DNA from 3 places in the Rhodococcus sp. WB9 genome. Region 2 is predicted to be linked to each of the others. Evidence: riboswitches for the same ligand, from Rfam matches in the RefSeq annotation. Region 2 holds a riboswitch; each other region holds the start of a gene.
The links. Region 2 has a riboswitch for glycine ahead of gcvP (aminomethyl-transferring glycine dehydrogenase). Riboswitches for the same ligand answer to the same signal wherever they lie in the genome.
Positions count from the first base shown of each region.

Region 1: linked by a shared signal. The riboswitch ahead of gcvP (aminomethyl-transferring glycine dehydrogenase) and the one ahead of gcvP (aminomethyl-transferring glycine dehydrogenase) in region 2 are both predicted to bind glycine.
Region 3: linked by a shared signal. The riboswitch ahead of FND50_RS32135 (DUF5058 family protein) and the one ahead of gcvP (aminomethyl-transferring glycine dehydrogenase) in region 2 are both predicted to bind glycine.

Region 1 is NZ_CP041769.1:6,889,454-6,897,685, reverse strand. It holds gene FND50_RS32170 (L-serine ammonia-lyase) at 1-953, opposite strand, end outside; gene glyA (serine hydroxymethyltransferase) at 957-2,225, opposite strand; gene gcvH (glycine cleavage system protein GcvH) at 2,222-2,626, opposite strand; gene gcvT (glycine cleavage system aminomethyltransferase GcvT) at 2,664-3,779, opposite strand; gene gcvP (aminomethyl-transferring glycine dehydrogenase) at 3,776-6,730, opposite strand; glycine riboswitch at 6,854-6,945, opposite strand; gene lipA (lipoyl synthase) at 7,231-8,178, shown strand; gene lpdA (dihydrolipoyl dehydrogenase) at 8,213-8,232, shown strand, end outside.
Region 2 is NZ_CP041769.1:4,847,602-4,855,833, reverse strand. It holds gene FND50_RS22520 (CDP-alcohol phosphatidyltransferase family protein) at 1-284, shown strand, start outside; gene FND50_RS22515 (DUF881 domain-containing protein) at 284-1,147, shown strand; gene FND50_RS22510 (small basic family protein) at 1,180-1,542, shown strand; gene FND50_RS22505 (DUF881 domain-containing protein) at 1,550-2,296, shown strand; gene gcvH (glycine cleavage system protein GcvH) at 2,339-2,743, shown strand; gene garA (glycogen accumulation regulator GarA) at 3,064-3,564, shown strand; gene FND50_RS22490 (MerR family transcriptional regulator) at 3,561-4,301, shown strand; gene FND50_RS22485 (bifunctional nuclease family protein) at 4,444-4,917, shown strand; gene FND50_RS22480 (MerR family transcriptional regulator) at 5,202-5,822, shown strand; glycine riboswitch at 5,892-6,015, shown strand; gene gcvP (aminomethyl-transferring glycine dehydrogenase) at 6,191-8,232, shown strand, end outside.
Region 3 is NZ_CP041769.1:6,881,682-6,889,411, reverse strand. It holds gene lpdA (dihydrolipoyl dehydrogenase) at 1-1,312, shown strand, start outside; glycine riboswitch at 1,514-1,605, shown strand; glycine riboswitch at 1,609-1,709, shown strand; gene FND50_RS32135 (DUF5058 family protein) at 1,797-2,525, shown strand; gene FND50_RS32130 (hypothetical protein) at 2,555-3,292, shown strand; gene FND50_RS32125 (amidohydrolase) at 3,344-4,567, shown strand; gene FND50_RS32120 (MFS transporter) at 4,637-5,992, opposite strand; gene FND50_RS32115 (response regulator) at 6,190-7,730, shown strand, end outside.

The DNA.
Region 1 (8,232 bases), 2.0 Mb from region 2:
AGGAATCGCACCGTCGTTCCGTCCGGGTCGGCCTTCCCGGCGGGGGTGTAGTGCAGCGCGTAGTGCAACACCGCCGGGATGATGCCGGCCGCCCCGTTGGTGGGGGCGGTGACGATCCGTCCACCGGACGCGTTCTCCTCGTTGACGGCGAGCGCCACCAGGTTCACCCAGTCCTCGGCGAACGCGGGATCACGACCGGGATCCTCCACGTTCAGCCGCTCGTACCAGCCGCGGGCGCGTCGGCGCACCCGCAGACTTCCGGGCAGATACCCGTCCCGGCCGATTCCGCGTCGCTGACACTCGACCATCACGTCGCGGATGTGCAGGAGCCGCGCCCGGACCTCCGGCTCGGACCGGTGGGCGCGTTCGTGCTCGAGCATGACCTCGCTGATCGTGAGACCGTAGTGCTCGCTGAGGGCGAGCAGTTCACGCGCGGACCCGAACGACAGCGAATTCGCGCCGGCGGCGACGGACACCTCCGGTTCGGTGTCGGTGACGACGAATCCGCCGCCGATCGAATAGTACGTCTGCGCGTGCAGTTCACGACCGGTGACGCTAGTCGCGGTGAGGGTCATGCCGTTGGGGTGAAAGTCCAGAACCGTCAACGGGTGCAACACCATCTCGTCCTCGGCGAGCGGGATGTCGACCGTCCCGCCGAGGCGGATCCGCCGACTCGCCCGCACCGACTCCAGCCGCGTCTCCATCTCCTCGGTGGCGATGGTCTCCGGTCGGTACCCCTCGAGACCGAGGAGGATCGCCGACATCGTGCCGTGGCCGGCGCCGGTGGCCGCGAGCGATCCGTACAGATCGGCACGGACACCGGCGACGTCCCCGAGAACGCCGAGTGTGTCGAGGTCGTCGACGAACGTGCCCGCCGCCCGCATCGGGCCGACGGTATGCGAACTCGACGGTCCGATACCGACCGAGAACAGGTCGAACACACTGATCGTCACGAGTTACAAGCCCGGGTAGAGCGGGTACTTGTCCGCGAGCACCCGGACCTGGGCGGCCAACCCGGACGTGTCCGCGTCGGCGGGCGCGACGAGGGCCTGGGCGATCAGGTCGGCGACCGCCACGAAGTCGTCCCGGCCGAAACCGCGGGCGGCGAGTGCCGGGGTGCCGATCCGCAGACCGGACGTCACCATCGGCGGCCGCGGATCGAACGGGACGGCGTTGCGGTTGACGGTGATTCCGATCGCGTCGAGCCGGTCCTCGGCCTGCTGCCCGTCGAGAGCGGCATCCCGCAGGTCGACGAGGACGAGGTGCACGTCCGTGCCGCCGGTGAGGACGCTGATTCCGGCCTCCTTGACGTCGGGTCGGCTGAGCCGTTCGGCGAGTACCTTCGCACCGTCCAGGCAGCGCTCCTGACGCTCCGCGAACTCGGGTTCGGTCGCCATCTTGAATGCCGTCGCCTTGCCCGCGATCACGTGTTCCAATGGGCCACCCTGCTGACCGGGAAACACCGCGGAGTTGATCTTCTTCGCGATGGCGGCGTCGTTGGTCAGGATGATGCCGCCACGGGGTCCGCCGAGGGTCTTGTGCGTCGTCGACGTGACGACATGTGCGTGCGGGACGGGGGACGGGTGGAACCCGGTGGCGACCAGACCCGCGAAGTGGGCCATGTCGACCATCAGGTACGCGCCGACCTCGTCGGCGATCTCCCGGAAGCGGGCGAAGTCCAGGTGCCGGGGGTAGGCCGACCAGCCGGCGATGATCAGTTGCGGCCGGTGCTCGCGTGCCGCCTTCGCCACCTCGTCCATGTCGATGAGGTAGTCCTGCTCGGACACCCCGTACGCGGCGACATTGTAGAGCTTGCCGGAGAAGTTGAGGCGCATGCCGTGCGTGAGGTGGCCGCCGTCCGCGAGGGACAGTCCGAGGATCGTGTCGCCCGGTTTGATCAGCGCATGCATCACCGACGCGTTCGCGGTGGCACCCGAATGCGGTTGCACGTTGGCGTATTCGGCGGCGAACAGCGACCTGACGCGGTCGATGGCGAGCTGCTCGATCGTGTCGACGTGCTCGCAGCCGCCGTAGTAGCGCCGGCCCGGGTACCCCTCGGCGTACTTGTTGGTCAGCACGGAACCCTGCGCCTGCATCACCGAAAGCGGTGCGTGGTTCTCCGACGCGATCATCTCGAGGCCGGTGCGCTGACGCTCGAGCTCCTTGCCGATCAGTGCGGCGATGTCCGGGTCGAAATCCGCGAGGTCGCGGTTCAGGACGCTCATGCCTGCACCCCGTTCTTCTCGGCGTACTCGGCCGCGGTGAGGAGCTCGCCGGCGGCGGACGGCTGGACGGCGAACAGCCAGCCCTCGCCGTAGGGGTCGGAGGTGACCAGTCCCGGGTCGTCGACGGCGGCGGTGTTGATCAGGGTGACCCGGCCGCTCACCGGCGGATACAGCTCGGACACGGTCTTGGTCGACTCGACCTCGCCGCACGATTCGCCGGCGACGATGGTCGCACCGACCTCCGGCAGGTCGACGAAGACGAGCTCGCCGAGCGAGTTGACGGCGACCGACGTGATGCCGACGCGGACCGGTTCGTCGGGGAGCGCGGCGCCCGGCTCGATCAGGACCCACTCGTGATCGTCGGTGTAGCTGCGGTCGTCAGGGAAGGCGTGCGAAGACATGTGTGACCCTTTCGGGGCTGAAGTGGGTGGGAACGGCTCAGGAGCGGCGGTAGAACGGCGACGGCGTGACCACGAACGGTTCCTTCCTGCCGCGGATGTCCACGGTGAGTTCGGTGCCCGGTTCGCGGAACGCGACGTCCACGAACGCGAGCGCGATCGGATGCCCGAGCGTCGGAGACAGCGCCCCGGACGTGACGGTGCCGATCGGCGACTCGCCGGACGCGTCCAACACGGTGTACTCGGCACGCGCGGCCCGGCGGCCGGTTCCTGCGAGTCCGACGAGCACCCGCTGCGGGGCCTGATCCGACAACTTCTGCAGGGCATCGCGGCCGACGAAGTCCTTGTTCAGCCGGACCACCTTGCCGAGCCCGGCCTCGTACGGATTCGTGCCGAGGTTCAGTTCGTGGCCGTACAGCGCCATTCCGGCCTCGAGGCGGAGGGTGTCGCGGCACGCGAGGCCGGCGGGGACGCCGCCGCGGGCCGTGGTGGCGTCGAGCAATGCGCGCCACAACTGCACGGACAGCTCGTTCGGCACGTACAGCTCGAAGCCGTCCTCCCCGGTGTACCCGGTGCGGGCGAGGAGGACGTCGATGCCGGCGACCACCGCGCGCGTGACCGCGTAGTACTTCAACTCCGCCACCGTCTCGACCTGTTTGTCGGGAACGAGGGACTGCACGACGTCCTGGGCGGCCGGTCCCTGCACCGCGATCAGCGCGGTCTCCGAGGACCGATCGTCGACGTTCGCGGAGAAGCCCTCGACGCGTGCCGCCAGTTCGCGATGCACCGTCGGCGCGTTGGCCGCATTGGCCACCACGAGGAAATGCTCGTTGGCGAGACGGTAGACGACCAGATCGTCGATGACCCCGCCGTCCGCGTTGCACAGGAGGGAGTACTTGGCCCGGCCGACGCCGATCTTCGAGAGTTCGCCGGCCAGAGCGTAATCCAGTACCGCTCCGGACTCGGGGCCGGTGACCGCGATTTCACCCATGTGCGAGAGGTCGAACAGTCCGGCGGTCTTGCGGACGGCGTGGTGTTCGACGAGTTCGCTGTCGTACTTCAGCGCCATCTGCCAGCCGGCGAAGTCGGTGAAATGGGCTCCGAGCGCGCCGTGCTCGCCGAGCAGCGGGGACGCGGGCGTGGTGGTGAGGGTCATGCGAAGGCCTCCTCGGGGGTCTCGGCGATGGCCGAAGCGTCGATGTCGGTGGTGTTCTCGAAGGCCTCGGGTGCCGGGCACGAGCAGACGAGGTTGCGGTCGCCGTGGACGCCGTCGATGCGACGCACCGGGGGCCAGTACTTGGCGGTGCGAAGCGACGCGACGGGGTAGGCGGCGAGGTGGCGCGGGTAGGGCAGATTCCATTCGTCCGCGGTCACCTGTTCGGCGGTGTGCGGGGCCTGACGCAGCGGGCTGCGCTCGAGCGGCCACACGCCGTCACCGACCAGGTCGATCTCCCGGCGGATCGAGATCATCGACTCGATGAAGCGGTCGAGTTCGGCGAGGTCCTCGGATTCGGTCGGTTCCACCATCAGTGTGCCGTTGACGGGGAACGACAGGGTGGGTGCGTGGAAGCCGTAGTCGATCAACCGTTTTGCCACATCCTCGGCGGTAACGCCGGTCGCCTTGGTGACCGGCCGGAGGTCGAGGATGCACTCGTGCGCCACCAGACCGGACGGTCCCGTATACAGGACCGGGAAGTGCCGATCCAGTGACCTGGCGACGTAATTGGCTGCGAGCACCGCGGTTTCGGTGGCGCTCGTCAGCCCGTCGGGTCCCATGAGTGCGATGTACGCCCAGGTGATGGGCAGGATGCCGGCCGATCCGTAGTTGGCGGCCGACACCGGGGTGCCGAGCTGATCGCCGCCCAGCGGGTTGCCGGGCAGGAACGGCACCAGGTGCTTGCGCACCGCGACCGGCCCGACGCCGGGGCCTCCGCCGCCGTGTGGGATGCAGAACGTCTTGTGCAGGTTCAGGTGTGAGACGTCGCCGCCGAACTTGCCGGGCTGCGCGAGACCGACGAGAGCGTTGAGGTTGGCACCGTCGACGTACACCTGGCCGCCGGCCTCGTGCACCAGATCGCAGACCGTCCGCACGTCGTTCTCGTACACGCCGTGCGTGGACGGGTAGGTCAACATGATCGCGGCCACCGTGCCCTCGTGCGCCGCGATCTTCGCGCGCAGGTCGCCCAAGTCGATGTTGCCGTTCTCCGCGGTCGCGACGACTACGACCTTCATGCCCGCGAGAACCGCGGATGCGGCGTTCGTGCCATGCGCGGACTGGGGGATGAGGCAGACGTTGCGTCCGAAGTCGCCGCGGGATTCGTGATAGCCGTGGATCGCGAGCAGCCCGGCCAGCTCGCCCTGGGACCCGGCGTTGGGCTGCAACGACACCCGGTCGTAGCCGGTGATCTCGCCGAGCCACCGCTCCAGGTCGGCGACGAGCTCGAGGTAACCGGCCGTCTGCGCGACCGGGGCGTACGGGTGGATGGACGCGAACCCGGGCCAGCTGATGGGTTCCATCTCGACAGCGGAGTTGAGTTTCATCGTGCACGATCCGAGCGGGATCATGGTGCGATCGAGGGCGAGGTCCTTGTCGGACAGCGTGCGCAGGAAGCGGAGCATCGCGGTTTCCGAGCGGTGATCGTGGAACACGGGGTGCTGCAGGTAGTTCGACGTCCTGGCGAGTGCCGACGGCAGTTCGGGCACCGCGACTGTCGTCGGCTGCGCACCGAACACGGCGACCACCCGCCGGACGATGTCGTCGGTGGTGCACTCGTCGCAGGCGATCGCGATGTGATCGGCGTCGACGAGACGGAGGTTGATGCCGTCCCGATCGGCCGACTCCACGATCGCCCCGGCGCCCGCCGGGACCCGCACGAGAACCGTGTCGAAGAAGCTGTCGTGCACGATCGTGTGACCGGCGGCGCGCAGGGTTCCGGCGATGGTCGTCGCGTGGGCGTGCACCCGGTTCGCGATGGCGCGCAACCCTTCCGGTCCGTGGTAGGCGGCGTACATCGCGGCGACGTTGGCGAGCAGCGCCTGTGCCGTGCAGATGTTGCTGGTCGCCTTGTCACGCCGGATGTGCTGTTCGCGGGTCTGCAGTGCCAGCCGGTAGGCCGTCTTCCCGTCGACGTCGACGGACACTCCGACGAGGCGGCCGGGCAGCATGCGCTCGAGTCCGCCGCGCACGGCCATGTAGCCGGCGTGCGGTCCGCCGAAGAACAGCGGCACACCGAAACGCTGCGCCGACCCGACCGCGATGTCGGCACCCTGCTCGCCGGGCGGCGTCAGGATCGTCAGCGACAGCAGGTCGGCCGCGACCGTGGTCAGCGCGCCGCGCGCCTTCGCCGCGGCGATCATCGGAGCGGGGTCGCGCACCGCGCCGCTCGCACCGGGCGTCTGGAAGACCACCCCGAACATGTCACCGTCCGGCAGTTCACCGGACAGTTCCGCGACCACCACCTCGATGCCCACCGCCTTCGCTCGTCCCCGGACGACGGCCAGTGTCTGCGGCAGGCAGTCCGCGTCGAGGACGACGCGGTTGGTGGCGGACTTCGACGTGTTCGCGCGCCGCATCAGCAGCACCGCCTCCATCACGGCGGTGGCCTCGTCGAGCAGCGAGGCGCCGGCCAGGGGAAGGGCGGTGAGATCCTCGATGACGGTCTGGAACGTCAGCAGCGCCTCCAGCCGGCCCTGGGAGATCTCCGGCTGGTACGGGGTGTAGGCGGTGTACCAGGCGGGGGCCTCGAGCATGTTCCGTCGCAACACCGCGGGTGTGATGGTGTCGGAGTATCCGAGACCGATCATCTGGACGCGGGTCTCGTTGCGCTCCGACAGTGCCCGCAGGTCGGCGAGCACCTGCTGCTCGGACCTCGCCGCGGGCAGATTCAAAGGCTGTGAACTGCGGATCTGGTCCGGCACCGCGCTGTCGATCAGGTTCGCGAGGGCGTCGTAACCGAGGGCGTCGAGCATCCGCCGCGACGAGGAGGCATCGGGACCGATGTGGCGGGACGGAAAGTCGCTGGTGAGAGGCGCGCCCTGGGTGGCGGCGCGGGGTTCTGCTGGCACGAGGTGACTCCGGTTTCGTTGAGTCCGGACCGCACCGGACATCGACAAGGGGGGCACCTCCCCGCTCTGTCCTGAAACCTGAGAGTTTGGGCGCACCGCAACTGCGGCGTGCTCTTCACCTTCGGTAAGTTCCGGCCATACGGCCGATTCTTTCTCCAGAGTTGCCTCTGCGCTGCGGTACTGGGGCCTGAGAGATTCCCGGGGAGGAAGTTGCTCCTACGGCGCCTCCGAAACGGAGGTTCTCCCGCTGCGCGTCAACGGCGTCTTCAGTTGTGATTGGCCAAACAGTACACAGACGCCGCGGGTTTGTCTCCTCGGACCGACGGTCTTGCCAAAAGTCCTCGTCGTTTGGCATCCTCGATGCATCTTCGCTCGGACGTGACCGCACACGCCGGCTGACGAGAGCCCAGATGTCCGCAGCCGCAACGGTTGTCGATGTGTTCTTGCTCTCCCCGCTCACCCTTCCCCGGTGCCGCGCTGTCCACCGCCCGGCACGGACGTCGCATACCGACCGGTTTCGACCGGTCCTAGGAGTTCCTCACATGACTGCGCCTGAGTCACCCCCCGTCGCTGCGGATGGCCGCCGACTGCTCCGCCTCGAAGTCCGCAACGCTCAGACCCCGGTCGAACGCAAACCGTCGTGGATGAAGGTGCAGATGCGGACGGGCCCCGAATACCGGGACCTCGCCGCCCTCGTCGACCGTGAGAACCTGCACACCGTGTGTCAAGAAGCGGGATGTCCCAACATCTTCGAATGCTGGGAGGACCGTGAGGCGACGTTCCTCATCGGTGGAAGCCAGTGCACCCGGCGGTGCGACTTCTGCCAGATCGACACAGGCCGCCCCGCCGCACTCGATCGGGGCGAACCCAGGAGGGTCGCGGAGTCGGTGCAGACCATGGGCCTGCGGTACGCCACCGTCACCGGCGTGGCCCGTGACGATCTGCCGGACGGCGGCGCCTGGCTGTACGCCGAGACGGTCCGGCAGATTCACGAACTGTGCCCGGGCACCGGCGTCGAACTGCTGATCCCCGATTTCAATGCCGACGCTGCGCAACTACGCGAGGTGTTCGACACCCGCCCGGAAGTACTCGCGCACAATGTGGAGACCGTTCCCCGGATCTTCCGTCGTATCCGGCCCGCCTTCACGTACGAGCGGTCCCTCGAGGTGATCACGCGGGCTCGGGAGGACGGCCTGATCACCAAGTCGAACCTGATCCTCGGGATGGGGGAGACCACGGATGAGGTGATCCTGGCCCTCCGGGACCTGCATACCGCCGGCTGCCAGTTGATCACCATCACGCAGTACCTCCGGCCGTCGGCCCGGCATCACCCGGTGGCGCGGTGGGCGACGCCGGACGAGTTCGTCACGCTCGATGGGATCGCCCGCGAGATCGGATTCCTCGGCGTCCTGTCCGGTCCGCTCGTGCGCTCCTCCTACCGTGCCGGTCACTTGCACGCAGAAGCCGTCGCCGCGAACGCAATTCACTGAACCCCATTCTCTTCCGTTCCAGCAAGGAGTTACCATGTCCCACCGATCTGCAGA
Region 2 (8,232 bases):
CGCTCACGCTGTTGATCTACCGACGGCGCGGTCTGCCACCCCCCGACGTGATGTACCTCGGCAAAGGTGCCACGTTCCTGCTGATGTTCGCGCTGCCGATGACCCTCGCGGCGCACGGTGACTGGAGCATCGCGACCGTGGCGCAGCCGCTCGGCGCTGCGCTCCTGATCTGGGGCACGGTGCTGTACGTGTGGACCGGGCTGCTCTACACCGTGAACGCGCTGACCGTCGCGCGCACCGTTCCCGTGCGAGGACCGGGCGGCGAGGAACGCGAGGTCCATTGATGAAACGGACAGATTCCGGCATTCGCAGGAATCCGGTGCCGTCCCTGCTGCGGTCTCTGATGAACGATCATCTGGACCCCGGGTACGAGGGTGCGGCCGAGGATCGTGAGCAGGGACATTCACGACAGACGCGGGTCGGTCAGCAGGTGTGGATCGCGATCGGCGCGCTGCTCGTGGGGCTGGTGCTGTCGGTCGCCTACCGGCAGGCCACCGAACGCATCCCCGGCACCGAGCAGGTGCGGTCCGAACTCCTGAGCAAAGTGCAGGACGCCGAGGATCGGGCAGGCGCCCTCGCCGCCACCCGGGACACGCTGTCGACGCAGACCGACGACGCGCGCGCCACCGCGCTGGCCGGCGACGCCCGAGGTGCGGCACTGCTCGATGAGCTTCGCGGACTCGAGGGAGATGCCGGAGTCGAGGCCGTGCACGGTCCCGGCCTGACCGTGACGTTGACGGACCCCGCGGCCAAGCCCAACCTGTCCGACTCGTCCCAGCGCAGTGTCGGGGGGAAGGCCGTGGTGCTCGACCGTGACCTCCAGTCGGTGGTCAATTCGCTGTGGGCGAGCGGAGCCGAGGCCATCGCGGTCGGCGACGTGCGGATCGGCCCGTCGGTGACGATCCGCCAGGCGGGTGGCGCGATGCTCGTGGACAATCAGCCGGTGTTCTCGCCGTACGTGGTCTCGGCAATCGGCCCGCAGGGGCCGATGCAGACCGGATTCGTGGTGAGCGACGCCTATCTCAGGATGTCCAGCGTGGCGCAGTTGTACGGCATCGGCTTCGCGGTGGCGGAGGCCGACGATCTCCACCTGCCCGCCGCCCCGGCGCGGGAAGTGCGGGCAGCCCGGGAAGTGGGAACACGATGACAACGGCGGAGTCGAATGGAGGCGTCACACGAATGAAGGCAGCACTGAAGGGCGGATCTGCGATCTACGGGGTGCTCGCCCTGATCGTAGGCATCGCGCTGGGCGTGGTGTTCAGCCCGCAGGTGCCCGACGCCGTGCAGCCCTATCTGCCCATCGCCGTCGTCGCCGCGCTGGACGCGGTGTTCGGCGGATTACGCGCGTACCTCGACGAGATCTTCGACTCGAAGGTGTTCGTCGTCTCGTTCGTGTTCAACGTCCTGGTGGCGGCCCTGATCGTGTGGCTCGGTGACCAACTCGGTGTCGGAACCCAGCTGTCCACCGCGATCGTCGTCGTGCTGGGCATCCGCATCTTCGGCAACGCGGCCGCGCTCCGGCGACGTCTGTTCGGGGCGTGATCGCGACGTGAGCGGACACGAGGGCAGACACGAACTCCACGGGAACGAACCGGCGACGTCGCAGCGATCGCACGTCGTCTTCGCCCTGCTCGCCGCGCTCCTGCTCGGCGGGCTGGGAATCGCGATCGTGACGCAGGTGAAGAACACCGGGTCCGGCGACACCCTCGACTCGGCGAGCCCCGCGGATCTGCTGGTCGTCCTGGACACGCTGAACCAACGGGAGGCGGCCCTGCGGCAGGAGATCGCATCGCTGGAACAGACGTTGGCAACGTTGCAACAGAGCGGCAGCTCCGGGGCGGCGCTCGACGAGGCGCAGGCCCGGCTGACGGCGCTGTCGATCCAGGTCGGCAGCGCACCGGCCACCGGCCCGGGGGTGACGATGCGCGTCACCGACCCCAACCAGGGGGTCGGCTCCGAGGTTCTGCTCGACCTCGTGCAGGAATTGCGTGCCGCCGGTGCCGAAGCCGTCCAGATCCAGGGGGCGGACGGCCCGCCCATCCGGATCGGCGTCGACTCCTGGGTGTCCGGTTCGGCCGGCGGTGTGTCGGTGGACGGCCGGAAGGTGAACGCCCCCTACGGGGTGGTCGCCATCGGCGATCCGCCCACTCTGGCGGCGGCCCTGAACATTCCCGGCGGGGTGGTCGACACGGTCGCGCGCAGCGGCGGGCAGCTGACGATCGAACAATCGCAGCAGGTCACGATCTCCGCCTTGCGAGAGGCGAAACCTCGCCAATACGCTCAGCCCGGAAATTGATCTTCGCATCCGCCCGCGGATTGCCATCGAAAGGAAGCCACTGTGAGTGAGCTCGAAATCCCCGCCGATCGTCGGTACACCGCCGAACACGAGTGGGTCGAGCGGACGGGGCCCACGACGGTACGCGTCGGCATCACCGATTTCGCGCAGTCCCAGCTCGGCGACGTCGTGTTCGTCCAGCTTCCGGCGGTCGACGAGGCAGTGACGGCGGGCGAATCGTTCGGCGAGGTGGAATCCACCAAGAGCGTCTCCGACATCTTCGCCCCGCTGACGGCGAAAGTCGTTGCCGCCAATGCCGATCTGGACGGCAACCCGGAACTCGTGAACTCCGCGCCCTACGGGCAGGGGTGGCTGGTGGACCTCGGCGTCGACGACGAGGCGACCCTCGAGGCGGCACTGGCCGAAATGCTGGACGCCGCCGGCTATGCAGACATCACGGCAGGATAATTTCCCGACAACACGCGAGGCGGTAATCGGATAGTTTCGGAAGATGCCGACAGCCCGGAAAACGGGGTTGCCGGAGAAATCCGCTGTCGGAATACCGGTTCGTAATGTGCTGGCGGCCTGTCTCACTACACGCACCGGCGTGCGCAGGGTACGGTCGATGTTGAACGCATGTGCCGTGTCGGGGCGCAGGTCCGTAGTTTGAATGTGATCGTGGGAGTTTGCACAGAAGTTAATGTGCACGGGAACCGAATTATGTAGTACCGAGTGGCATTGCGTAGTCCAGCGAATCTTGCTGGATGATCGAACTAGGAGGAGAAACGGTGAGCGAGAACGGCAACGACGCGGTCTATGGGGAGACGCCGGCGGAAACCACGTCGGTCTTCCGCGCGGACTTTCTCAATGAGCTCGACAGCTCCTCGGCAACCCAGGCTCCGGAAGCCCCGGTGTCGGGTGTGGAGGGACTGCCCGCAGGCTCTGCTCTGCTCGTCGTCAAGCGTGGACCGAACGCTGGGTCGCGCTTCCTGCTCGACCAGCCGACGACGTCCGCAGGACGGCACCCCGACAGCGACATCTTCCTCGACGACGTGACCGTCAGCCGTCGTCATGCGGAGTTCCGCCAGGAGGACGACGAGTTCCAGGTGGTCGACGTCGGCAGCCTCAACGGCACCTACGTCAACCGCGAGCCGGTCGACTCGGCTGTCCTGGCGAACGGTGACGAGGTCCAGATCGGCAAGTTCCGACTGGTCTTCCTGACCGGACCCCGGACCACGGCCGGTGGCTCGCAGATCGGTGAGACGTCAGCTGGTGCGGGTAGCCAATGACCGCGGTGCGGCAGCAGCAGGCGCAATCGGGGATGTCGATCGGCTCCGTGCTGGATCGACTGCGCCCCGATTTTCCTGATGTGACGATCTCGAAGATCCGATTCCTCGAAGCCGAGGGTCTCATCAGCCCCCAGCGCACACCCTCGGGGTATCGGCGTTTCTCGATCGCCGACTGTGAACGACTGCGCTACGTCCTCACTGCGCAGCGCGATCAGTATCTGCCGCTGAAGGTCATCAAGGAGCAGCTCGAGGCCATCGACAGAGGTGTGGCCACGGTCGGCGCAGGCGATTCGTCGCCGCGCCGGCCGCGCGCGCTCACCGTGGCCCCGGGCGAGGTGTCCCCGGAGGAGTTCCGCGCCGACCGCGAGGTGCGGATCAGTCGCGACGACCTGATCTCCCGGGCGGGAATCGACGAGAAGTACCTCGGCGAACTGACCCGCGGAGGGCTGGTCGTTCCCGGGCCGGCGGGGTTCTTCGACGAGGACGCGGTGACCCTCGCGCGCACCGCGAGGGCGATGTCCGAATTCGGACTCGAGGTGCGGCACCTGAGGGCGTTCAAACTGGCGGCCGACCGCGAGGCCGGCTTGGTCGCGCAGATCGCCGGCCCCGTCGCCAAGGGCCGCGACGCCGGCGCACGTGATCGCGCCGAGGAGATGGTGCGCGAACTGGCCGCCCTGTCCCTGACGTTGCACACCTGCCTGGTGAAGTCGGCAGTCCGGGGTGCGCTCGATCGGTGAGCTGAGCTCGCCGACCGTCCCAACTTCCCAACGACGCTGCGCTCGAACGGCTGTACGGTCGAAGAGCAGACACGAATCGAATAGAATCCTGGTACGGCATTGTGTGCCGCGGACGGACCATTGCAGGGTGGAGGCAGACGCGATGAGCGAAATGCACGTGATCGGAGTTCGTGTCGAGCAGCCCCAAAACCAACCTGTTCTGCTGTTGCGTGAAACCGACGGCGAGCGGTACCTGCCCATCTGGATCGGCCAGACCGAGGCCACCGCGATCGCACTCGAACAGCAGGGCGTCGAGCCGGCGCGTCCGCTGACCCACGACCTGATCAAGAACCTGATCGAAGCCTTCGGCCGCACGCTGAAGGAAGTTCGCATCGTGGACCTGCGCGAGGGCACGTTCTACGCCGACCTCGTGTTCGACCAGAACACCCGCGTCTCGGCCCGCCCGTCCGACTCCATCGCCATCGCACTGCGGATCGGGGTACCGATCTTCGCCGAGGAGGCGGTACTCACGGAGGCCGGTCTGGTCATGCCCGACGAGCGTGAGGACGAGGTCGAGAAGTTCAAAGAATTCCTCGAGTCCGTGTCGCCGGACGATTTCAAGGCCACTGACGGCTAGATTGCATCTGCGGAAGAGCCTCGGGCGCGCAGTAACGGTTGAGGTTCTTCCGGCGCGTTGCGTTGACCCCGTCTCTTCGGAGTCATAGCGTTCGGTGCAGTGATTATCTGCCCTGCAGATTGTATCGGGCGTACGCTGAGTAGGTTCAGGGTACGGACTTGCTCGATGTCACTGGTGGCGCTTGCGCCGCTCGATGTGCTGCGGCTGTGCCGCGGACACTGGCGACGCGCGTCACAGGCGCACTGATCGTCGGGTTCAGTGCAACATGCGAGAGGGAGTAGTCAGTGGGAGATCGGCCGCAGGAGAATGCGCTGAATCTTGCGCCCGGCGACAACGTTGCCGAGTCCGAATTCAGCTCCGAGGAGATCCAACCGGGCCTCTTCCCGGACGATTCCGTGCCCGACGACCTCGTCGGATACCGCGTCCCCATCGCCTGCCAGATCGCGGGAATCACCTACCGCCAGCTCGATTACTGGGCTCGCACATCCCTCGTCGTGCCGTCCATTCGCGGCGCAGCAGGTTCGGGCAGCCAACGGCTGTACTCGTTCAAAGACATCCTCGTCCTCAAGATCGTCAAGCGTCTGCTCGACACCGGAATATCCTTGCAGAACATCCGCGTGGCCGTCGACCACCTCCGTAAGCGCGGAGTGCGGGACTTGGCCAAGATCACACTTTTCTCGGACGGGACCACGGTCTACGAGTGCACCTCGCCCGAAGAGGTCGTCGATCTGCTCCAGGGCGGGCAGGGCGTCTTCGGTATCGCGGTGAGCGGCGCCATGCGCGAACTGACCGGCACCATCGCCGATTTCCCGGCAGAGCGCGCCGACGGCGGCGCGAGCGAGCAGAGCCCCGAGGACGAACTGGCGTCGCGGCGCAAGAACCGCGCGAGCCGCAAGACGGGCTAGCCCGCATCCACCGGAGCGCGGCGCTGCCTGCGCCGTCCTCTGCAGCCGTGACATAGACTGGCTGTGCGTCGACGCCGTGCGGGAGAGTTCCGGGCACTGCAAGCACAGAAACATCGTGTGTGCGGGAGTTCGGGCGCCGAAGGAGCAACACCTCCCCGTCAATCTCTCAGGCAGACAGGACCGTGCGGGCTCCGACGTCTCTGGAAAGCGGTGGGAGCACCCACCCGCCCACGGGGAAAGGGCCGTCTTCACAGGTGAACGACGGTACCCGAATCTCTCAGGCGCTCGACTCGAGCAGGCGACAGAGGGGGAGGGACGTTCCGCTACGCGGAGCGTGTCCTGATCCTCCGAACTGCTTGGGAGTTGTCGTGATCGACGCTGGAAGCCGTACATTCGCCGATCGTCATGTCGGCCCGAACGCTGCGGAACTCGCGCACATTCTCGAGTTAATCGGAGCTGATTCGCTCGACGACCTCGCGTCGAAGGCCGTCCCCGCCGTCATCCTGGACGGGGTCACGGGCGGCATCGCGGACGGGCTCGACGCGCTGCCCGCCCCGGTGTCCGAGCACGAAGCGCTCGCCGAACTGTCCGCACTCGCCGCACAGAACACCGTGGCGACGTCCATGATCGGTCTCGGCTACTACGACACCCTCACCCCGCCGGTCCTGATCCGGAACATCATCGAGAACCCGGCCTGGTACACGGCCTACACGCCGTACCAGCCCGAGATCAGCCAGGGCCGCCTCGAAGCCCTCCTCAACTTCCAGACGATGGTCGCCGACCTGACCGGCATGGAGGTCGCCAACTCGTCGATGCTCGACGAGGCCACCGCCGCCGCCGAGGCGATGACACTGCTGCGCCGCGCGAGCAAGAGCAACTCCCCGCGGTTCGTCGTCGACGCCGACCTGTTCCCGCAGACGCTGGCCGTCGTCGAGACCCGGGCCGAGCCGCTCGGCATCGAGATCGTGGTGGCCGACCTGTCCGCCGGCCTGCCGGACGGTGACTTCTTCGGCGTCCTCGCGCAGATGCCCGGCGGGTCCGGCCGCATCGTCGACTACACCGATGTGATCGCCGCCGCCCACGAGCGCGGCGCACTGGTCGCCGTCGGGGCAGATCTGCTGGCGCTCACCCTCCTCACCCCGCCCGGCGAGATCGGGGCCGACGCCTGCTTCGGCACCACCCAGCGGTTCGGTGTCCCCATGGGCTTCGGTGGCCCGCACGCCGGCTACCTCGCCGTGCACACCAAGCACGCACGTCAACTCCCCGGGCGTCTGGTGGGCGTCTCCGTCGACGCCGACGGTGACAAGGCGTACCGGCTGGCGCTGCAGACCCGGGAGCAGCACATTCGCCGCGAGAAGGCGACGTCGAACATCTGCACCGCACAGGTGCTGCTGGCGATTCTGGCGGCCATGTACGCCAGCTACCACGGCGCCGAGGGACTGAAGGCGATCGCCCTGCGCGTCGCGAACACGGCGCACTCCCTGGCGGCCGCGCTCCGCAAGACCGGGGCGGTCGTCGTCCACGAGCACTTCTTCGACACCATTCTCGTGCGAGTCGACGGCCGGGCGGCGGACGTGGTGACGAAGGCGAAGGACGCGGGGATCAACCTACGGCTCGTCGACGCCGATCACGTCGCCATCGCGTGCGACGAAGCTACCACCGACGACGACGTCGCCCACGTGCTCGCGGCGTTCGGTGGCGAAGGCGCCGTGACCGAGGACGCGGGCACGTCCGTCCCCGACTCGCAGCTCCGTGGATCCGACTACCTGCAGCACGAGGCGTTCACCCGGTACCGCACCGAGACGGCGATGCTGCGCTACCTGCGGGCGTTGTCCGACAAGGACATCGCACTCGACCGCAGCATGATCCCGCTCGGTTCCTGCACGATGAAGCTCAATGCCACCGCCGAGATGGAGGCGATCACCTGGCCAGCGTTCGCCGGACTGCACCCGTTCGCGCCGACCGGGGACACACCGGGAATTCTCCGCATCATCAAGGACCTCGAGAACTGGCTCGTCGCCGTCACCGGCTACGACGCGGTCAGCCTGCAGCCGAATGCCGGTAGCCAGGGCGAGTACGCGGGGTTGCTCGCGATCCGCAACTACCACCTCAGCCGCGGCGACGACCACCGCGACACGTGCCTCATCCCGTCGAGCGCCCACGGCACCAACGCCGCATCCGCGGTCATGGCCGGGATGCGCGTCGAGGTCGTCGCGTGCCGCCCGAACGGTGACGTGGACCTGGACGACCTGCGGGCGAAGATCGCCGACCATGCCGAGCGTCTCGCCGCGATCATGATCACCTACCCGTCCACGCACGGTGTGTACGAGCACGAGATCGCCGACATCTGCGCTGCCGTCCACGACGCCGGCGGCCAGGTGTACGTCGATGGCGCCAACCTCAACGCCCT
Region 3 (7,730 bases), 2.0 Mb from region 2:
CATCCGCTCGGCCGAACTGGGCCGTTCGGTCATTCTCATCGAGGAGAACGAACTCGGCGGCACGTGCCTGCATCAGGGGTGCATTCCGACGAAGGCGCTGCTGCACTCCGCCGAAGTCGCCGACAGTGCGCGCACGGCCTCGCAGTTCGGTGTCGACGTCACGTTCGACGGTGTCGACCTCGAGAAGGTGCTGAGCTACCAGAATACGATCGTCACCCGCCTGCACAAGGGACTGCAGGGCCTCGTCGACTCGTACGGCATTACCGTCGTCAACGGCCGTGGACGGTTGGTCGGACCCAACGGAGTGGAGGTCGACGACGAGTTGATCACGGGCGGCGCCGTCGTCCTGGCAACGGGGTCGTCGCCGAAAACGCTACCCGGCATCGGCATCGGTGGCCGGGTCGTCACCAGCGACCAGGCTCTCGTGTTGCCGTCGGTCCCGAAGAAGGCGATCATTCTCGGCGGCGGCGTCATCGGCGTCGAATTCGCCAGTGTCTGGGCGTCGTTCGGTGCGTCGGTGACGATCGTCGAGGCGATGCCTCGGCTGGTGCCGAACGAGGACGAGACGATCTCCAAGTACCTCGAGCGGGCGTTCCGTCGCCGCAAGATCACCGCGAAGACAGGTGTGCGGGTGACGGAGGTGACGCAGGACGCGGATGCAGTGTCGGTAACCCTCGGCTCCGGCGACATACTCGACGCCGACGTCCTGCTGGTCGCAGTGGGGCGCGGACCCAACACCGCGTCCATGGGGTACGAGGAGACCGGAGTGATGCTCGAAAAGGGCTTCGTGGTGACCAGTGACCGACTGCGCACCACGGTGCCGAACGTCTTCGCGGTCGGCGACATCGTCCCCGGGCTCCAGCTGGCCCACCGCGGGTTCCAGCAGGGCATCTTCGTGGCCGAGGAAATCGCCGGGCTCCGTCCGGACGTCATCGACGAGACCGGCATCCCTCGTGTCACCTACTCCCACCCCGAGGTCGCGTCCGTCGGGTTGACCGAGACCGCGGCCCGGGAGAAGTTCGGCGAGAACGTCGAGACCGTCACCTACGACCTCGCCGGCAACGGCAAGAGCCAGATCCTGAAGACGTCGGGGGCGGTCAAACTCGTGGTGGCGCCGACCGGGGTCGTGGTCGGCGTGCACATGGTCGGCGACCGAGTCGGTGAGCTGATCGGTGAGGCGCAGCTGCTCTACAACTTCGAGGTCGACGCCGCGCAGGCGGCGAAGTTCGTGCACGCCCACCCCACTCAGGGCGAGGCGCTCGGTGAGGCGCTGATGGCAGTGGCCGGCAAACCACTCCACGTCCACGGCTGACCCCCATGTGAGTGGCAAAGTGTGCTGGCGCACGCTTTGCCACTCACATGGGGTGTTCGGTATGCGAACGCGCACTGGCGATTTCCTCCCGGGAGGGTGAATTAACACGCCGGAACGACGGAGTCATGTTTTCGTAATACGTCTGCGGAACAGTACGTCTCGAGTCAGTTCGATTCGGAACCATCAAAGTGGTTTCTCCCTATGAACCTGGCTGGAGAGTTCCGGGACCGAGTCCCGGGCGCCGAAGGAGCAAGTACCCACAAACTCTCAGGCACCAGGACAGTCAGGGTCGGGAACTCTGGAGAGCAGCGTGTCGCCTGTAACGGCACGTTCACCGACGGGGCACGATGACCACTCGCACGAGTGTGTCTCCAAACTCTCAGGTTACAGAACAGAGCGGGTGTCAACCGAGGTGAGCCACCGGATCACCCTCACATCGCTCGAGTGATCGGTTCGCCGGTTACTCACTCTCCCTGGGAGATCCATGAATGTGACTGCTAGTGGGGCATCCACGGACATCATGGCTGTCGCCAACTCGCCTGTTCTCTGGGTGGCCGTTGCCGGCATCTTCGTCGTCATCGTCGTTCAGTCGGCGATCTACATGACCGCGGTCCGCAAGGTGGCACCCGTCGCGGACATGTCACCGGAAGACATGAAAGTGTCGTTCCGCTCCGGTGCCGTGTCGGCGATCGGACCGTCCCTGGCGGTCTGCCTCGTGGCGATTGCCCTCCTCGCCCTCTTCGGCACGCCCGCTGTCCTGGCCCGCATCGGCCTGATCGGCTCGGCCGCGTACGACGTGTCCGCGGCCAGCATCGCCGCCGACTCGATGGGCGCGAAACTCGGCGCCGACACGTACACCCAGAACGTCTTCGTCGTCGCCTTCTTCGCGATGAGCATCGGCGGCGTGATGTGGATGCTGTCCGCGCTCGTCCTCACTCCGCTGCTCAAGCGGGGTGACGCGAAGATCCGCACGGTGAATCCGGCGTTGATGGCCGTCGTTCCGTCCGCGGCCCTGATCGGCGCGTTCGCGTCGCTGGGCTTTCAGGAATTGACGAAGTCCAGCTATCACATCGTCGCGTTCGCCGCCTCCGCCGTCGCGATGGGGATCTGCCTGTTCGTGGCCCAGACGTTCGGCAAGAGCTGGCTCCGCGAATGGGGGCTGGGCATTTCGATCCTCGTGGCCCTCACCGTCACCGACCTCGTCACCTCCTGATTCACGACTCGCACGGAAAGGACTTTTCGATGACTACCGACGAAGCCGTAACGGTGTCCACCGGCGCACGTGAACTCGCCGAGTTCGACAAGACGACGTCCCGCTGGGGTCGTATCACGATGATCATCGGGTTGCTCCTGTCGATCGGCGCGCCCCTGTATCTGGTGTTCTCGGGTGAGGTGGACGTCACCGCAGGCCAGTTGTGGACCGCGTTCGCTGCGGTGGCCGGGACATTCTTCATCATCTGGCTGGTCGAGCCCCTGACCTATTTCCCCATCCTCGGTCCGGCCGCGATGTACCAGGCGTTCATGATCGGCAATATCGCGAACAAGCTGTTGCCTGCCGCGCTGATCGCGCAGACGAACATCGGAGCGAAACCGGGAACCAAGCGGGCCGAACTCGCTGCGGTCCTGGCGATCTGCGGCGCCGCGATGGTGCACCTAGTGTCGCTGGCCGTGTTCGTCGGGCTGCTCGGCACCTGGCTGATCAGTGTGATACCCGCCGACATCGTGACCGTCACCCGTTCGTACATCCTTCCCTCGGTCCTGGGGGCGGTCCTCGTGCAGGCGATCGTGTCGATGAAGCAGCCCCGGGCCACGGTGGTCGCGCTGCTGGTGGCCGCGATCATCACGTTCGTCGTGGTTCCGGCGATGCCGAGCCTCGCGCTGTCGTCCACCGCCATCGCCGTGATCGTCACGGCGGTCCTCGCCTGGTTCCTCCGGAACAAGAACGACCAGAGCCCGGCCGAGCTCGCGACCATCGAGTAAGAATCGATACGCGGAGACATCTCACCTTCACCTGATTCGAAAGAAGGCTTCATGACCGACCTGCCGATCGCGCTCACCGACGAGCTGCGGACGAAGATGCACGACCTGTACCACCACCTGCACGCGAACCCGGAACTGTCGATGCAGGAACACAAGACCGCCGAGCTGATCCAGAGTTCCCTCGTCGCCCTCGGGATCGACACCTTCGTCTGCGGCGGCACCGGCGTGGTGGGTGTCCTGACCAACGGCGAAGGCCCCACGGTGGCCTTCCGCGCCGATTCGGATGGGCTGCCGATCGCGGAGGACACCGGCGTCGACTACGCCAGCGCGGCCACCGGGCGCCTCGACGACGGCACCGAGGTGCCCGTGATGCACGGCTGCGGCCACGACACGCACGTCGCCACCCTCCTCACCGTCGCCGAACTGCTCGCCGGTGCGCGGGAGGCGTGGGCCGGAACGATCGTGTTCCTCTTCCAGCCGGGCGAGGAAACGGCGGCCGGGGCGAAGGCGATGGTCGAGGACGGTCTGTGGGACCGGGCACCCAAGCCGGAGATCATCTTCGGGCAGCACGTCGGGCCGATGCTGGCCGGCACCGTGCACGTCACGAGTGGCGACGCGATGGCCATGGCCGATTCGCTGAAGGTCACCGTCTACGGCCAGGGGTCGCACGGCTCCCAGCCCCAGGATTCGATCGACCCGATCATCCAGGGTGTCAACATGATCAACCGCATCCAGACCATCGTGTCCCGCGAAGTGCACCCCCTGAAGCCGGCGGTGGTCACGGTCGCCACGTTCCACGCGGAGTTGAAGGAAAACATCATCGCGGACCGGGCCGAGTTCACGATCAACGTGCGCACCCTCGACCCCGAGGTGCGCGAGCAGGTCAACGCCGCGCTGCGCCGCATCATCTACGCCGAGGCCGCCGCATCCGGGGCGCCGAAGCCGCTGATCGAGGAGCTGTACACGTTCCCGCGCAACTACAACGATCCCGATGCCACCGCAGAACTCGTCGCCGAACTCCAGAAGGTGCTGGGCGAGAACAACGTCGAGCCGTCGTCCCCGATGATGGGTTCGGAGGACTTCGGTCTGCTCGCCGAGGTGATCGGCGTGCCGTCGGTGTTCTGGATGTTCGGTGGCCACACCGCGGAGACCCTCGAGAGCGGAAAGCCTGTGCCGGTGAACCACTCACCGTTCTTCGCCCCCGTCGCGGAGCCCACCCTGTCCACCGGCGTCCAGGCGGCGATGACGGCGATCCTGTCGAAGGTCGGGCTCTAGGCCCTCCGGGCCCGTGCGCCTTTGTGGTTGTTCCAGCAACCAGAAAGGCGCACGGGCGGCGGAGCCGCCTCAGTGGGTGGTCAGCGGCGCATCTGCGGTGGCGTCCCCGGCGTCCACGCCGGTCTTCTCGAACCGCAGTCGCGATACGGCGAGTCCAGCGAGGACGAAGGACACGGCGACGAGGATGTACAGCTGAGTGGGCGACCAGTCGCGGTCGAGGAGGGCGCCCGCGACGATCGGGGACGCGATGGCGCCGACGCGGCCGATGCCGATGCCCCAGCCGACGCCGGTGGCCCGGACGGCGGGCGAGTAGACCGACGGCGTGATCGCGTACAGCCCGGCGATGCAGCCGTTGGCGAAGACGCCGATCAGGGCGCCGAGCAGGAACGCGATGACGATGGACGCGGTGGCGGGCACGAAAACGACGAGCAGTACGCCCGCGATCGCCATGTAGGCGATGAGCACACGCTTCAGCGCGAAACGTGCGGACAGCGCCCCGAGCAGGGTGGCGCCGAAGATGCCGCCGAGGTTGAGGAGCACTCCGCCGGTGACGCCCTGGTTCGCGGACATGCCCGCCTCGACCAGCAGTTTCGGGGTCCAGCTGGTGACGAAGTAGAAGCCGAACATCGCCATGAAGAACGCGAACCACACCAGGAGTGTGCTGCGGCGGCGCTGGGGGGACAGCAGGACGCGCATCGCGAATCCGGCGTCGGCGGTGGCGGCGGCACGCGGTGCGGGCAGCTCGTCGAGTCGCGGCTGACCGACCCGATGGGCGAAGGCGTTGATCCGGTCGAGGGCGTTGGCCGGTCGCCGGACGAGCAGGAAGTCGATCGATTCGGGGAGCCGGGCGTAGACGACGGGGATTATCGCCGCCGTGCACAGTCCACCGAACAGGAACACCGAACGCCAGCCGAGCGAGTTCTGCAGGACGACGGCGATGATTCCGCCGAGGGTGGCGCCGACGGCGTAACCGGTGGAATTGAGACTCACTGCGAGCCCGCGCCAGCGGTTCGACGCGTACTCACTGGCGATGACGTTGCTGCTGGCGAGGATTCCGCCGATGCCGACGCCGGTGAGGGCGCGGAGCAGGCCGAGTTGCATCGCGTTCTGGCTGATCGCCGACAGCAGCATGCCCGTCGACGCGAGTGCCAGGCACAGCAGGATCATGGCGCGGCGGCCGATGGTGTCAGCCCACGGTGCCAGGAACAGCGATCCCGCGGCCATGCCGAACAGTCCGGCGCTGAGCAGGAGGCCGACGACGGAGCCGGACAGATCCCACTCCTGCGACACCGACTGTGCGGTGAACGCCATGACGAGGACGTCGAAGCCGTCGAGCACGTTGAGTAGACCGCAGATGGCGATGGCGCCCCATTGGTAGCGCGTCATCGGACTGCTGTCGATGCGTTCGCGTAGGTCGAATTGCATGCGCGGGACCTGCTCTTCCTCGGAGGTGGGCTGTGATGTGGCTCACGACTCACCTACCGTGGCGGAGAGGTCACTCGTTTCCAACTTCACTTCCGAATGTCGGAATACAGAAGTGGCGGTGGGATGCGGTGCTGGGTGATCATTTCAGTGATGACAACTGGATGGGGACCGGGCGACCGGCAGTGGGCGAAAGGTCCATGGATGTGACTGGCTCGGGTTTCGGTAACGCCTGGTCGGCGGATCGGTTGTTCGCCGGGCCGGGCGAGACACGGGAGCGGCTACGCCGCACCGATTGGGCGGCCACGCCGCTGGGCCCGGTCGAGACCTGGTCTGTCGAACTGCGGGCGGCAGTACGGACCGTGCTGCCCTCCGAGGTCCCGATGTTGCTCTGGTGGGGGCCTGAGCTCGTGCAGATCTTCAACGACGCGTACACCCGGGTCCTCGGTGCCAAGTACCCCGCGGCGATCGGTGAACCTGGGGCGCAGTGCTGGGCGGAGATCTGGGACGAGGTGGGACCGCTCGCCGAGCAGGTGATGTCGGGTGGCGCAGCGACCTACACAGAGAATCAGCCGCTGTACCTGCTGCGGCACGGGTACCTCGAGGAGACGTACTGGACGTTCTCCTACAGTCCGGTGCAGGACGAGGACGGGAACGTCGCCGGGATCTTCGTGGCGACGACCGATGTGACCGCGACCGTGGTCGGCGAGCGCCGACTCGAGACTCTGCGGCAACTGGGCATGGTCTCCACCGCAGGCGGCGACGATCCGCTCGTCGATGCCTGTCGTGCGGTCGTGCGGGTACTCGGCGACAACGGGCAAGACGTTCCGCTGGCCGCGATCTACCTCCGCCGGGAGGTCGCCGGCGGCTCGGGTGACGACGAGCCCGACGACCTTGTGCTCGTCGGCGCCGCCGGGGTGGACTACGACGGCGAGTTCAGGCCCGCCTGGATCCCGGCGACCGACGTCACCCGCCACCGTGTCCGGGCGTCGGGAGTGGCGTTCGAGCCTGCCGGGTCGAAGGCGGTGACGGAGGTGAGGCTGTGCCCGTTGATCGTGACGGGTCACGCGGAGCCGGTAGGTGTGCTGGTGCTCGGGATCAGTCCGTATCGCGCCTTCGACGACGCGTATCGGGGCTTCGTCGAGCTGGTCACGGCGAAGGTGTCGACCCTGGTCACGGACGCCCTGGCCTACGAGTTCGAGCGGGACCGCGCCGCTGCACTGGCGGAACTCGACGCTGCGAAGACGCGGTTCTTCCAGAACGTCAGTCACGAGTTCCGTACCCCGCTGACCCTGTTGCTCGGACCCCTCGAGATTGTGCGCGAGCAGTCCGAGGACGAGTCTCCCGCAGATCGGCGCGAAGCGATCGCGGCCGCCTATCGTGCGGCGGTCCGGCTGCAGCAGCTCGTCGACGGCCTTCTCGATCTGTCCAAGGCGGAAGCCGGCCAGCTTCTGCCACACACGGAGCCGACTGATATCGGCCAATTGACGGCCGACTGCGTGAGCATGTTCGATTCGGCCGCCGCGCAGGCGGGACTCGCGCTCCGAACCGATCTCGACGAAGCCTCCGGCCTGGTCGAAGTGGACCGCGAGATGTGGGTGAAGATCGTGCTGAATCTCGTGTCGAACGCGGTCAAGTACACCCGGTCCGGATCCGTGTCTGTAGCGCTCCGCCAGGACGCCGGCCGGTTGGTGCTGAGCGTGACCGACACGGGTGTGGGGATTCCCGCCGAAGAACGGGA